Regions from separate parts of the Peribacillus sp. SRI_006 genome, predicted to be linked through region 3. Evidence: predicted binding sites of a transcription regulator. Region 3 holds the regulator's gene; each other region holds the start of a gene.
What was found. Region 3 encodes Rex, which represses fermentation and respiration genes when NADH is low (regulators of the CRP and FNR family bind a similar motif). Its sites were predicted from a motif close to TTGTGAAATATTTCACAA; they were not measured.
Positions count from the first base shown of each region.

Region 1: qoxA (cytochrome aa3 quinol oxidase subunit II) is a predicted target of Rex. The motif match lies at 2,090-2,107, and genes of this name have one in related genera.
Region 2: AC2YHV_RS19740 (L-lactate dehydrogenase) is a predicted target of Rex. The motif match lies at 1,984-2,001, and genes of this name have one in related genera.

Region 1 is NZ_JBYCZT010000003.1:113,078-117,369, reverse strand. It holds gene qoxB (cytochrome aa3 quinol oxidase subunit I) at 1-973, opposite strand, end outside; gene qoxA (cytochrome aa3 quinol oxidase subunit II) at 1,047-1,970, opposite strand; gene AC2YHV_RS04835 (hypothetical protein) at 3,094-3,408, opposite strand; gene AC2YHV_RS04830 (S1C family serine protease) at 3,664-4,292, opposite strand, start outside.
Region 2 is NZ_JBYCZT010000013.1:164,054-168,345, forward strand. It holds gene AC2YHV_RS19725 (fumarylacetoacetate hydrolase family protein) at 1-300, shown strand, start outside; gene AC2YHV_RS19730 (DoxX family membrane protein) at 710-1,096, shown strand; gene AC2YHV_RS19735 (nucleotidyltransferase domain-containing protein) at 1,313-1,849, shown strand; gene AC2YHV_RS19740 (L-lactate dehydrogenase) at 2,051-3,013, shown strand; partial or broken gene AC2YHV_RS19745 (hypothetical protein) at 3,188-3,319, shown strand; partial or broken gene AC2YHV_RS19750 (L-lactate permease) at 3,378-3,479, shown strand; gene AC2YHV_RS19755 (SDR family NAD(P)-dependent oxidoreductase) at 3,972-4,292, opposite strand, start outside.
Region 3 is NZ_JBYCZT010000021.1:4,483-8,774, reverse strand. It holds gene groL (chaperonin GroEL) at 1-412, opposite strand, end outside; gene groES (co-chaperone GroES) at 471-755, opposite strand; gene AC2YHV_RS24350 (CPBP family intramembrane glutamic endopeptidase) at 1,089-1,814, shown strand; gene AC2YHV_RS24345 (YdiK family protein) at 1,811-2,023, shown strand; gene AC2YHV_RS24340 (redox-sensing transcriptional repressor Rex) at 2,052-2,711, opposite strand; gene moaC (cyclic pyranopterin monophosphate synthase MoaC) at 2,745-3,251, opposite strand; gene AC2YHV_RS24330 (ABC transporter ATP-binding protein) at 3,385-4,292, shown strand, end outside.

The DNA of each region.
Region 1 (4,292 bases), on a different contig from region 3:
TGAAAGATAGTGTAGAAATAGCTACCATGGAGATAACCATCGAATTATACCCGTACAGGTTACGACGTGCAAATGTCGAAATGATTTCACTGTAAATACCGAAAGCTGGAAGAATAACTATATAAACTTCAGGATGTCCCCAAACCCAGAACAAGTTTGCCCAAAGCATATCGCTACCGCCATTGGCCATCGTAAAGAATTGAGTTCCGAATAGACGATCCATTGTCATCAACGCAAGTGCCACTGTCAATACAGGGAAAGCGAAAACGATAATAAAGTTTGTAATCAAGATAGACCATGTGAACATTGGCATTTTCATTAAGTTCAGGCCAGGTGCTCTCATTTTCAAGATGGTTACGATAAAGTTGATACCAGTCATTAATGTACCAATACCTGCGATTTGAAGTGAAATCGCGTAATAGTTCGAACCGACTGATTCACTGAAATCGTTACTTGCCAGCGGGAAGTAAGATGTCCAACCTGCATCAGGAGAACCACCGACTACGAAAGAGATGTTAAACAGCATTGCCCCCATGAAGAATAACCAGAAGCTTACTGCGTTCAGACGTGGGAATGCTACGTCACGCGCTCCAATTTGTAATGGTGTAACAATGTTCATTAACCCAATGATAAATGGCATAGCCATGAACAGGATCATGACGACCCCGTGTGTTGTAAATACCTCATTATAATGCTGTCCATCCAAAAGACCGTTATCTGGAATAGCCGTTTGAGCACGCATCATAAGAGCATCGACGCCACCGCGGAAAAGCATAAGCAGTGCTGCCAAGATGTACATGATACCAATACGTTTATGGTCAACCGTTGTTAACCATTCACGCCATAAGTAACCCCATTTTTTAAAATAGGTAATTCCGGCAACAACCGCAATCATGGTTAAACCAATGGCAACCATGGATGCATAAATCGCAGGACTTGGATGAGGTACGGCAAATCGATCAAAGTAATCCATACTTTTGTGACTCCTTTCAGGAAAATATTCCTTATCTTGTAAACCTAGTTGTTTTATCGAACGAAATTAATTCTTAGTGATTCATGTTGCTGTGTTCTGAATGTTCCTCGTGTGAATCCTTGGAATCATGTTCTTCAGTATCAGAAGATCCGTGGTCATGACCAGCATTTTCCCCTTCAGGAGCTGGTGAAAACTCTAAGTGAGTTCCAGTGTATGTGGATTGTCCCACATGACCAGGTTTTAATAATTCATTGAATTTTTCCTCAGTAATCGGTTTAGCAGTAGCTTTAATTTCATCTACCCACTTATCGTAATCTTTTGCTGACAATGCATTAACGTTGAACGTTTGCTGAGCAAAACCTGAACCACTGAAGTTTGAATTTCGACCCATATACTCACCTGGTACATCAGCTGCTAAGTGCAACGTATTAACCATGTCCGACATCGCGTATTTTTGTCCTCCAAGTTGCGGAATCCAGAAACTTGAGATTGGACCGAATGAGTAAAGTTTAAATTCGATTGGTCGGTTAGTCGGTATAAACAGATAGTTGACCGTTTCGATATCTTCTTCCGGATAACTAAAATGCCACTTCCAGTTGGAAGATGAAGCGTAAATAACTAAAGGTTCTTGATCTCCGTATCCTTTAGGTGTTGCCTCAACTTCATTTGTTGTTTTAACAGTAACAACGGATAGGAAAGCGACGATTATAATTGGGATCGCAACCCAAATTATTTCAAGAACCTTACTTCCTTCAATATGAGGCGGTTCATAATCATCACGTTGTTTGGAAGCACGATATTTCATTATCATGAAGATATACAGTACCATAACGACAAGGACGACAAAGGCCATTGTCCATATCGAAATCATAATAACATCTGCTTGTGTTGCAGCTACTGGCCCTTTAGGGTCCAAGACCATTAATGGGTTATCGCAACCGGTTAGCACAGTGGCAATAGTAAAAAGTATAGTTAATAGAGCCCATTTTATTTTCATAGTACTACCCCTTTCTTACATAATAAAATTCCAATTGGTAATTATTCGGACAAAGTGTTACCATGTTCACAAACCCCGACATACCAATATTAATCCCAAGTCTAAAAAAAGACAATACAAAGTGACATCTGTCACATAAAGTTCAATAAAGAGCAGTAAGAAGATGGTAAATGAACGGAAATGTTCGAAAATCTTCAGCAAATGAAATATAATAATTGTTTAATAACATACCTATGGAATTCACTTATCATTACAGGATTGCATATATTACCGGTCCACTATCCATTTATTATTACTCTAATATAATGAAATGAAAATTTCACATTATATTCTCCGTGTTTATTGCCTCAACCTCCCTCAAGAATATGAATGATATTACCTATCCTGTCAAGTAGGTATTTATCGTTGGAAAACATGATTTAAAACGGATTTTTCACACTCGGACAGGGAAGTTGGTAAATGGTAGCCGCATTGGATATGATGTTGAATCCATGCTTCCAAACTCTATTGATCCAACACTGGTCAATATTATATGTATATAAGGAAACAACGAGTGGGTAAATTGGGCTCTTTCTCCTTGCAATACTTATTGCCCTTTCAGTATTCCTAACTAGCCGTTTACCAGTAGTCATAAGTGAAATAATTCAGGGGTCGGCCAAACTTGTTGCAACTAGTGATGTTTATCGGTAAGCAGGACAGGTCTGAATTACAGAAAAGGACATTTGGTTGTTCAATAAACTCCGCCTTTGTAACCCACCTCATTGAATGAAACTTCAAGTAAAAGTGCAAAAAAAACCACAAAAAAAGGACTTTTAAAAAATGTCCTTTTCTCGTGGATATAGTTTAAAGTTAGAACTTCCTGCGTTCGGGCAGTTCGGTTTGGATATCCGAGCACATCGTGTGTATTCCATTAAATGAAAGGGTTGGTCATATTTTTGATACATAACGAGCGCAGTATATTGTATTGAATTAAAAAGTAGCCAACTGATAATTAATCCAAGTCCTCCACATAATGAAAGCGCATTCAATCATTCGGATCACTTTGACTCAAATTCTTTAGACAGGCGTTCATCCATGTTAGTAAATCTGATGATAGAATGCTCATTATGCTATATTCCTCGTTTTAGTTACTGAATTCTGTACTTCTTTTTGTTTGAGTGTTAGCCTTTGACTTCATTTTTATGATTTTAGTCGTTTCCGGTACAATTCTTTCACCTTTATGTGTTTTCATTACCATTTCTTCTGTCAGGACAAAAAATATACCAACTAGAAAAATTGCAGCTGCGCTTAGTGTGATGGCGATTCCAACGGAGGTAAATATATAATCTTTATTGTAATCGCTTACAATGAAACTTAAAGCAAAAATAATAATTCCGATTACACAACCTGTGCCCGATACCCATTTCACTGCATCTAAAATCTTCTGATTAGCTTCCATAATTTCATCCCCTTTCTTTCTATTTTATGACATTTCACAAATTTGTCAAATCTTTTCTATATTTTAACATATTCACAATGGAAACCTTGACAAGTAGAACACGCTACTATTAGCTTTTAGGTATTAAAGACTATATGAAGAATCTAAAAAACAGTGCAAATACACTATCTATTTTTCCGATATTAACCTTGTGTTTACTATTAAAAACTTCTAAATAAAAGGCCCCTGATGAATGATCAGGGGCCTTACCTCTTTCTATGGTTTTTGCAAGGTTATCGTTACCGTTTTCTCTTCAGTACCTCGGTATACTTTAATTTTTACTTTATCGCCGATTTTCTTATTTGTATATAAGTATTTCCTTAATGCTGCGGAAGTATTTATCTTCGTTCCATCAATCTCAACAATGATATCCTGTTGCTTTAGCCCTCCATTCGCCGCAGCCGATCCCGCTTCTATACTCGTCACCATTACACCGGACTTTACGGCTTCAGGAACATTTTGAATGTAATATTGCGGCAGTTCTTCCATACTGGCCAAGCTGACTCCTAAATATGGACGTGTGATTTTTCCATTTTCAATCAGTTCCGTAACAATCGGAATCACATCATTACTTGGTATGGCAAACCCTAAGCCTTCCACACCGTTTTCAGAAATCTTCAGACTGTTTATGCCGATCACTTCCCCAGCGGTGTTGATCAATGCACCGCCGCTATTGCCAGGGTTGATTGCTGCATCGGTTTGAAGGACATCAAGTGCCCACTCCCCGTCCGCGGTATCGACTGAAATGGTGCGTCCGTTGGCACTGACGATTCCTTGTGTAACCGATCTTGAAAAATCAAGTCCAAGTGGGTTGCCAATTGCCAATACCTCTTCACCTGGACGCA
Region 2 (4,292 bases), on a different contig from region 3:
ACGCGGGGCAAAGGATTTGATACGTTCGGACCTTTGGGACCATGCATCGTTACCGGGGCAGATCCTACAAACTTAAGGATTGTGACCACTTTAAACGGCCGCGTTGTCCAAGACGGAAATACCAATGAAATGTCTCTAAGCATTCCATTTTTAATCAGCTGGCTTTCACAGGTAATGACACTGGAGCCCGGTGACATTTTGGCCACGGGTTCACCATCTGGCAGCTGCCCGATCAAGTCGGGGGATGAAGTCGTTGTTGAAGTCGAGAATATCGGTCGGTTGTGTAATGAGGTTCAGTAGGATGTGCATGGATTGATAATACCAAAAATGAAAATATTCATAAATGTATGAGCCGACTTTTTAAAATGTTACAGGGGACATCGCTATAAAAAGAAAGAAGAGTTTCTTTGTGCGTGCATTCGCATGTGCTGCTAGAGAAACGGCAATATTAAAGAGCTTGGTGTCTATTTATTTGAGATAAATGATAAACCTGATGGTCAATGGCTAAATATAGTTGAGTATTGAATCAATTCCTTAATGAACTAACGGTGCGTTAGCTGAAGATCGGAGCTGTCTTTAAGACAGCTTTTTTTCTTATGCAACTATAGGGGAGGGTTAGTTGCATTAGTACAAAGTTTTATCGTACTGCGCAGTAACCAACTATAATAAAATTAGAATTAAAACTAAAATCAAATTGGTGGTGTGCAGGTTGAATAAAGTCCTTTTACATCTCTCCAGAATATTTTTAGGTTTTATCTTCCTTATTGCAGGTCTAAACGGTTATTTTGTCATTTTTGACTTTGAACCATTTATTGCTACTAGCCCCGAAGCGATGGCATTATTCAAATTTGAATATCTATTAATATTTGAAAAGTTTTTAGAGATTGTTTGTGGAGTTTTACTTTTAAGTAATCGATTTGTCCCATTAGCACTTGCAATATTGGGTCCAATTGTAGCCAACATTTTCTTACTTCATTTGATCCTTGATCATTCGTTACTTGTTTTAGCAGTAATAATTGTAATCATGTATAGTTATTTGTTGTTTTGTTACAGAAAAAGTTTTAAAAGTATTTTGGAGAAAAAGCCTTCTCATTAATACTTCCTTGAATTACACATTTTACGTCAAGTTTGTATCAACTCTACAATAACGCTATTGAACAAACGGGTGCGTTAACTGAAGATCAGAGCTGTCTTTAAGGCAGCTCTTTCTATATGCAACTAACGGGGCAGGTTTTTTGAAGAAGGATTTTGCAATCCTTATGCAGAATAAGGTAATGCTTAAAATCTTAGTACATAAAGGGTGTGTATGAGGATGGATTGTAAGAATGTTACCGGAGAAAATGATACAGGCAAATCACAATTAAATATACTTCTTGAAATAAATGAAATTTGCTTATCACTTAATTTTAACCTGTGGCTACGAGGCGGATGGGCGATAGATTTTCTTCTTGGAAAGATTACTCGTTCACATACTGATATTGATTTAGTTACTTGGTTACATTATCGTGAGCACTTGGAACAGGCTCTTGTTAATGCTGGTTTTCAAATAAAGCCTGTAGGAGAGTTTCAAACCGATTTCCTCAAAAACAATGTCGATGTGAGTTTTGTATTTGTTCGGTATTCTGATAATGGCGATATAGTCGCTAACGGTTTTCCAGATTGGGTATGGAGGAAAGATGCCTTGCCATTGGAACTTTATAATTTAAGAGGTGTATCAATAAATGTTCTAAACCCATACCAATTACTTGAGGAAAAAAGAGTTTACGAACAAGGAACAGGAAGAAGACTTCGTCCAAAGGATTTTAAAAGCATAGAAATTATTAAACAGATAATTGATGCAAAAAGTTAGAGGTTAAAGGGAGAGCGTTAAAGATAGAAACTGAGTAGCTTTACAGAGAAATTTATGCAGTTTAGTAGCCTTTGTAAAAACACATTTTTTTTGAAAATGGATTGTAAATTGGAAAAAAGTGATGTATCATTAATTTGTGAAATTTTTCACAAACAATATTGTCCTTTTGAAAACTTAATGAGATGAAAGGATGAAAAACCTATGACAAAAGAAAAAGTAAGCCGTGTCGCATTAATTGGAACAGGGTTTGTAGGCTCAAGCTACGCCTTTGCTCTTATGAACCAAGGAATTGTAGATGAGTTGATTATGATTGATTTAAATAAAGAAAAAGCAATTGGTGATGTGATGGATTTAAATCATGGGAAAGTTTTCGCTCCAGATCCGACAAATATTCGCTTTGGAGAGTATGAAGATTGTGCAGATGTAGATTTAGTTGTAATTTGTGCAGGAGCGAACCAAAAACCAGGAGAAACACGCCTTGACCTTGTGGATAAAAATCTGAAGATTTTTAAAACAATAGTCGAGAATGTCATGGCTAGTGGATTTGATGGCATCTTTCTTGTTGCAACCAATCCCGTTGACATCTTAACATACGCAACATCGCATTATAGTGGGTTACCTAAAGAACGAGTCATTGGATCTGGTACCATTCTTGATACAGCTCGTTTCCGTTTCCTACTAGGTGATTACTTTAAAGTCGCGCCGAAAAATGTGCATGCGTATATCATCGGAGAACACGGTGACAGCGAGCTACCTGTTTATAGTTCTGCAGACGTGGGTGGTATTCCCGTTTTGAAAATGATTGAACGCCAAGAACACTATAAAAAAGAAGACTTAGATGAGATTTTTATTAATGTACGTGATGCAGCCTATAAAATCATTGAAGGAAAAGGTGCTACTTACTATGGCATCGCTATGGGACTTGTGCGAATTACAAAAGCCATTCTCCACAATGAAAATAGCGTGTTAACTGTCTCTGCTCATCTGGATGGCCAGTATGGTGAAAAGCATGTGTACATGGGTGTTCCAGCAATCATTAATCGTAGTGGAATCCGAGAAATTGTCGAATTAGAACTCAATGAAGAAGAACAACAGAATTTCCAACACAGTGCTTATGTCTTAAAAGACATTTTGGCGCCTCATTTTGAAGAATTAAAATTATAACATTAAATAGAAAGAAGAAAGCATCATGTGGATTCAAGATTATAATCCATTGAATAACACGTACTTATCAGCCTTGGTTGCGGCCTTTCCTGTCATATTCCTTTCTATTGGGTCTGACTGTATTTAAAATGAAGGGCATTATCACAGCCCTTCTTACTCTAATCATTAGCATAGGTGTATCGGCATTTTTATTCCAGATACTTACTAGTTGGATCGTTGTTTGAAGGCCAATATGGTCAAAGTAATGTTCATGTTGATACTCCAACTGTAATTAATCGTACAGGTGCAAAAAATAATGTGGAGCTTTCACTAAATGAGAGCGAAAAAGAAAAGTTTGCACACTCTGTTAAAACACTTAAAGATATTCAATCTACCGATTGCAATCTGTGCCTTTCTATTAGTTGCATTGGGATTCAAACCTATACAGGCAGCCATGCTCTGTCTAGTAGCAAATGGTGCTTCAGGAGTGAATAAGGGGGTGCTGCAGCAACCCTTATTGAAAGGTTGAACGAAGGAATGTAGGAGCATCGATTCTGTGAGACATGGGAGGGTGGACCTCCATGAAACATTGATATCCTATAGTGCGATCATAACATTGCTTAAACCAATTTTTTCCTATGATTGGCTAGTTTAGCATACACTTTTTTCGATAAATCCCTATCCTAGAGGAGTAATGCCGAGCTTACATAGATAACGGTTAATGATATGACTATGAAATCCTAAGAATTCTAAAGCAATCGTGAGATTGTGTTTAGTTTATTGAGGGAGGTTAGTTCAATAACAAACGTAATAAAAGTTTGGAAATGAGAAATACGGGAAGTGAAATTGAACTTGAATTTACTAAAGTTTCAGCACTAGTTGTATAATAAAAGACTATTTGTCTAAATTGGAATCGCATTAACCAATTCCCATATACATTTCCGTTTAGGAAAATGTAACTTCATTGAAGAATAGTAAATCATTTTATATACTCTAATAATAATTCTTTGGTATCATTCCACAAACTTTGCTGCATAGAAACATCTTTTCCTGGATATATCGGATCAATTTTATCTCCAGTTCCAACATTAAAGTATCCTCCTGTCACTCTCTCATATTCGGAATCAAGCGCTAAACGAACAATGATGTCAGCCCCTCTTTTTGGATCTCCGATATTAAGGAATTCTAAGACTTTTCCCAATACAGAAGATATACGAAGTTCTCTTCCCAGGCCAGTATTATTGAAACCAGGATTTAGAGCGTTGGCATTTACCAAAGTTCCTGAAAACTGACGCACTAA
Region 3 (4,292 bases):
CAACAGGTTGGGAAATGGCTTTCAATTCTGCGATTGCAGTATTGACCGCTTTCTCGATTCCTTTACGGATACCCATTGGGTTCGCACCAGCTGTTACGTTTTTAAGACCTTCACGGATCATCGCTTGCGCAAGAACCGTTGCAGTAGTTGTACCGTCACCAGCTACGTCGTTTGTTTTGCTTGCTACTTCAGCAACCAATTTCGCACCCATGTTTTCGAATGCATCTTCCAATTCGATTTCTTTAGCGATCGTCACACCGTCATTTGTGATAAGCGGCGAACCGAATTTTTTCTCAAGAACCACGTTACGACCTTTTGGTCCAAGCGTTACTTTAACTGCATCTGCAAGTGCGTCCACACCGCGAAGCATGGAGCGGCGAGCTTCTTCACTAAATTTAATTTCTTTAGCCATTTATAAGTACCTCCCTAAAATTTAAGAAAATTTTCGTTCAGTTAAGTATGATGTATAATTAGCCGATTACAGCTAGAATGTCGCTTTCACGTAAAATTAAGTATTCAGTGTCTTCGTATTTAACTTCAGTACCTGCATATTTTGAGAAGATAATTAGATCGCCTTGGGCAACCTCTAAAGCAACACGTTCGCCATTTTCAAGGACACGGCCAGTACCAACTGCTACTACCTTACCTTCTTGTGGCTTTTCTTTAGCAGTATCAGGAAGAACAATACCGCTTGCAGTTTTTTCTTCAGTTTGAACTAGTTCAATAATAACGCGATCACCTAATGGTTTTAACAAGTGAAACAACCTCCTCATATTCTCTTGATAATTTGTTTCATGATTATTAGCACTCATCATCATCGAGTGCTAACACATTTATAATATTAAATAAACCGAGCCTTTTTTGCAAGTATCTTATTGAAAATTTTTTATTAATTTCTGATAAATTACGGGTATACTACTTTAGCATAATGATTTCCTAAACTTAGTCATTGAAATGTCATGTTAGGGGTACCTTTAAGTGGTGTTCTGCCCCAATTTTTGATACCATTTTGTAGTATGCGTTTATAGATTGTCCCCATGTCAGTAGCGTTCCAAGCGGATGGGTGACTATAAAAGGAGTTTTCATTTTTGAAAAAAGAATATTGGTTCGTCATCATCACTTATATTGCCATGCAATTATCCAGTATTGTCGGGGTACCCATTTTCATGCTGATCGGGTCTTATACCGGAATGCCGGCTGATGAACTCGAAGTGAAATCTGCAGCATACTGGATAGTTTTCAGTTTTCTCGCTGCTTTATTCCTGATTCTTTTTTTAATGAGAAAGGATATGAGGGAAAAGCTGGACACGAGAAACCAAACTTCCGTATCCATGTCCATATTATGGGCAATTGCAGGAGTGTTCATGGCTCTTTTTGCGCAAAGCATTGCCGGAAGCATTGAACAAATGCTTGGGGTGGAGTCTGAATCTGAAAATACGCAGCAACTCATTTCACTCATTTACAAAGTCCCCATGGTCATTTTCGTCACTTCAGTAATTGGACCTATATTGGAAGAATTAATTTTCCGTAAAATTATTTTCGGATCACTTCATAAACGCTTTAACTTCTTTATTTCAGCTTTAATCAGCTCAGTTATTTTCGGCTTGGCGCATGGTGAATTTGAACATCTTCTTTTATATACGGCAATGGGCTTCACTTTTGCTTTCCTTTATGCGAAAACAGGCCGCATTCTCGTTTCCATGAGCGCTCATATTGCGATGAACACGCTTGTTATCATCCTTCAAGTGGTATATCGGGAGGATATTGAGAAGATGCTAGATACTGCACAGGCCTTCATCGGAGGTTTATTATGAAACGTCAATCACCATTATTCATGGGCATCATTTATGCAGGCTTAGGGGCTCTTTTTACCGCTATCGCAATTCAAACCGTCAATTCTTCTGGATGGGGACTCTTTGCCTACATACTTGTCCTTATTGCGACTCTTGATTTTGGATCGGGATTACGCATGATCATGCTGCACTTTAAGATTAAAGCCGCACAAAAAAATAAGAAAAAATAAAAAAACGCTGCATAAATGCAGCGTTTTTTCATTCCTCCAATGCGGCTTCTTCCACTACCGGATAATGCTTCAGGAAGTAGATGAGCGACTGGAGTTCCACGGCCAGGTCAATGTGGTGGACCCTTATGGATGGAGGCACGGTCAGCCGTGCAGGTGTGAAATTCAATATTCCTTTTATGTCAGCTTTGACTAGACGATCGGTTATCGTCTGGGCTACCTGTGCAGGCACTGTCAATATCGCTGCAGTAATATTATTTTCTTGCAATAGTGTATCGATTTGATCCATATGGTAGATGGGCACATCAGCTATTCGCTTGCCGACCTTTTCTTCAGATACTTCGAAAGCCATTTCAATTTTTGTATTATTATTTTTCATGAAATTGTAATTTAAAAAAGCGGTTCCTAAATTTCCCACTCCGATTAAAGCGACTTTGGTCAATTCATCTTGATCAAGTGTTTTTCTGAAGAAGGATAATAAATAATTGACATTGTAGCCGTAGCCTTTTTTCCCAAGCGCGCCAAAGTAGGAAAAATCACGGCGAATGGTAGCAGAATCCACTTTTACGGCTTCACTTAGCTCAGCCGAGGAAACTCTTTGTTTGCCTGAGGAATGTAAGTTCTTTAAAAATCGATAATACAATGGCAACCTTTTGGCTGTTGCCTGCGGTATCTTTGGGTCATGGTTCATTGTTCTTCCCCGCCTTCACACATGCTTTTCAACTTAATCTCTATCTGTTCGTTTTACTTGCCTTTTATAATCGCTACTAGACACTCCGCCTGTTTTCTCCACTAAGAATGTAGGCCCGATCACCATTCCCTTATCAATGGCCTTACACATGTCATAAACAGTCAAGGCAGTCACGGATGCAGCTGTTAACGCTTCCATTTCCACACCTGTACTCCCTTTTGTCTTAGCTTCCGTTTCAATCCTAAGCCTATATCCTTGTTCTTCTTTTTCCCAATCAAAGGCTATATTGACCCCTTGCAGAGCAATGGGATGGCACATCGGAATTATATTGGATGTATTTTTGCTGGCCATGATTCCTGCAACTTGTGCAACAGCCAGTACATCACCTTTTTTCATTTTATGGTTCGTGACCAATTCATATATTTCATCATTCAATAAAATGCTCGACTGAGCCACTGCCGTCCGGGTTGTTTCAGGCTTAGCACTCACATCGACCATTTTGGCCCTGCCCTGTTCATTAAAATGCGTTAAGTCTCCCATTTAAGTAACCCCTCCTAAATCATACACTATTATTCCACTTTATGTAATAGCTTTTCTTTCAGCTTGGAACCAAGCTGTTGCCGATAATAACTAAAATACGTTAAACTAACAGTAATCAATTGAGGTGAAATCTATGATTTTATTACAAATCAATCAACTATCGAAATATTATGGAGCTGAACTTATTTTATCAAATATGAAGCTCGAAGTTCAAAATAAAGATCGAATTGCCCTTGTCGGCCGAAATGGCGCCGGCAAATCCACTCTGCTAAAAATCATTGCCGGGCAGCTTTCCCATGATGGCGGTGAAATAATCAAACCAAAAGGCGTCACCATCGGCTATATGGCCCAGGATACTGGATTGGAATCCGCATTGACCATTTGGGATGAAATGCTTACTGTATTCACTGATCTTATAGAGCAGGAAAAGGAACTGCGTCGCCTTGAGGCTGATATGGCCAGACCTGACATCTTTGAAAACGAAACGGTTTACCAAAAAGTGCTGAATGAATACGACACTTTGATGGTGGCATTCAAAGAGAAGGGAGGTTATCAATATGAAGCGGATATCCGTTCCGTATTGCATGGTCTTCAGTTTGCCGACTTTGACTATTCTACCCCAATTTCCACATTAAGCGGCGGGCAAAAAACAAGGCTTGCCTTAGGTAAGCTGCTTTTAAGGAAACCGGATATATTGATTCTGGATGAGCCGACGAACCATTTGGATATCGAAACCCTCTCTTGGCTTGAACAATATTTACAAGGCTACCAGGGAGCTGTCCTCATTGTTTCCCATGACCGCTATTTTTTAGATAAAGTAGTAAACCTGGTATATGAGATTTCCCGGAATAACATGAAAAAATACCATGGTAATTATAGTTCTTACCTAGAGGGAAAAGCGGAGGATTATGAGCGGGACATGAAACTGTTCGAGAAACAGCAAGGGGAAATCGAAAAGCTTCGCGATTTTGTCCAACGTAATATCACAAGGGCTTCCACAACGAAAAGAGCACAAAGCAGACGTAAACAGCTCGAAAAGAT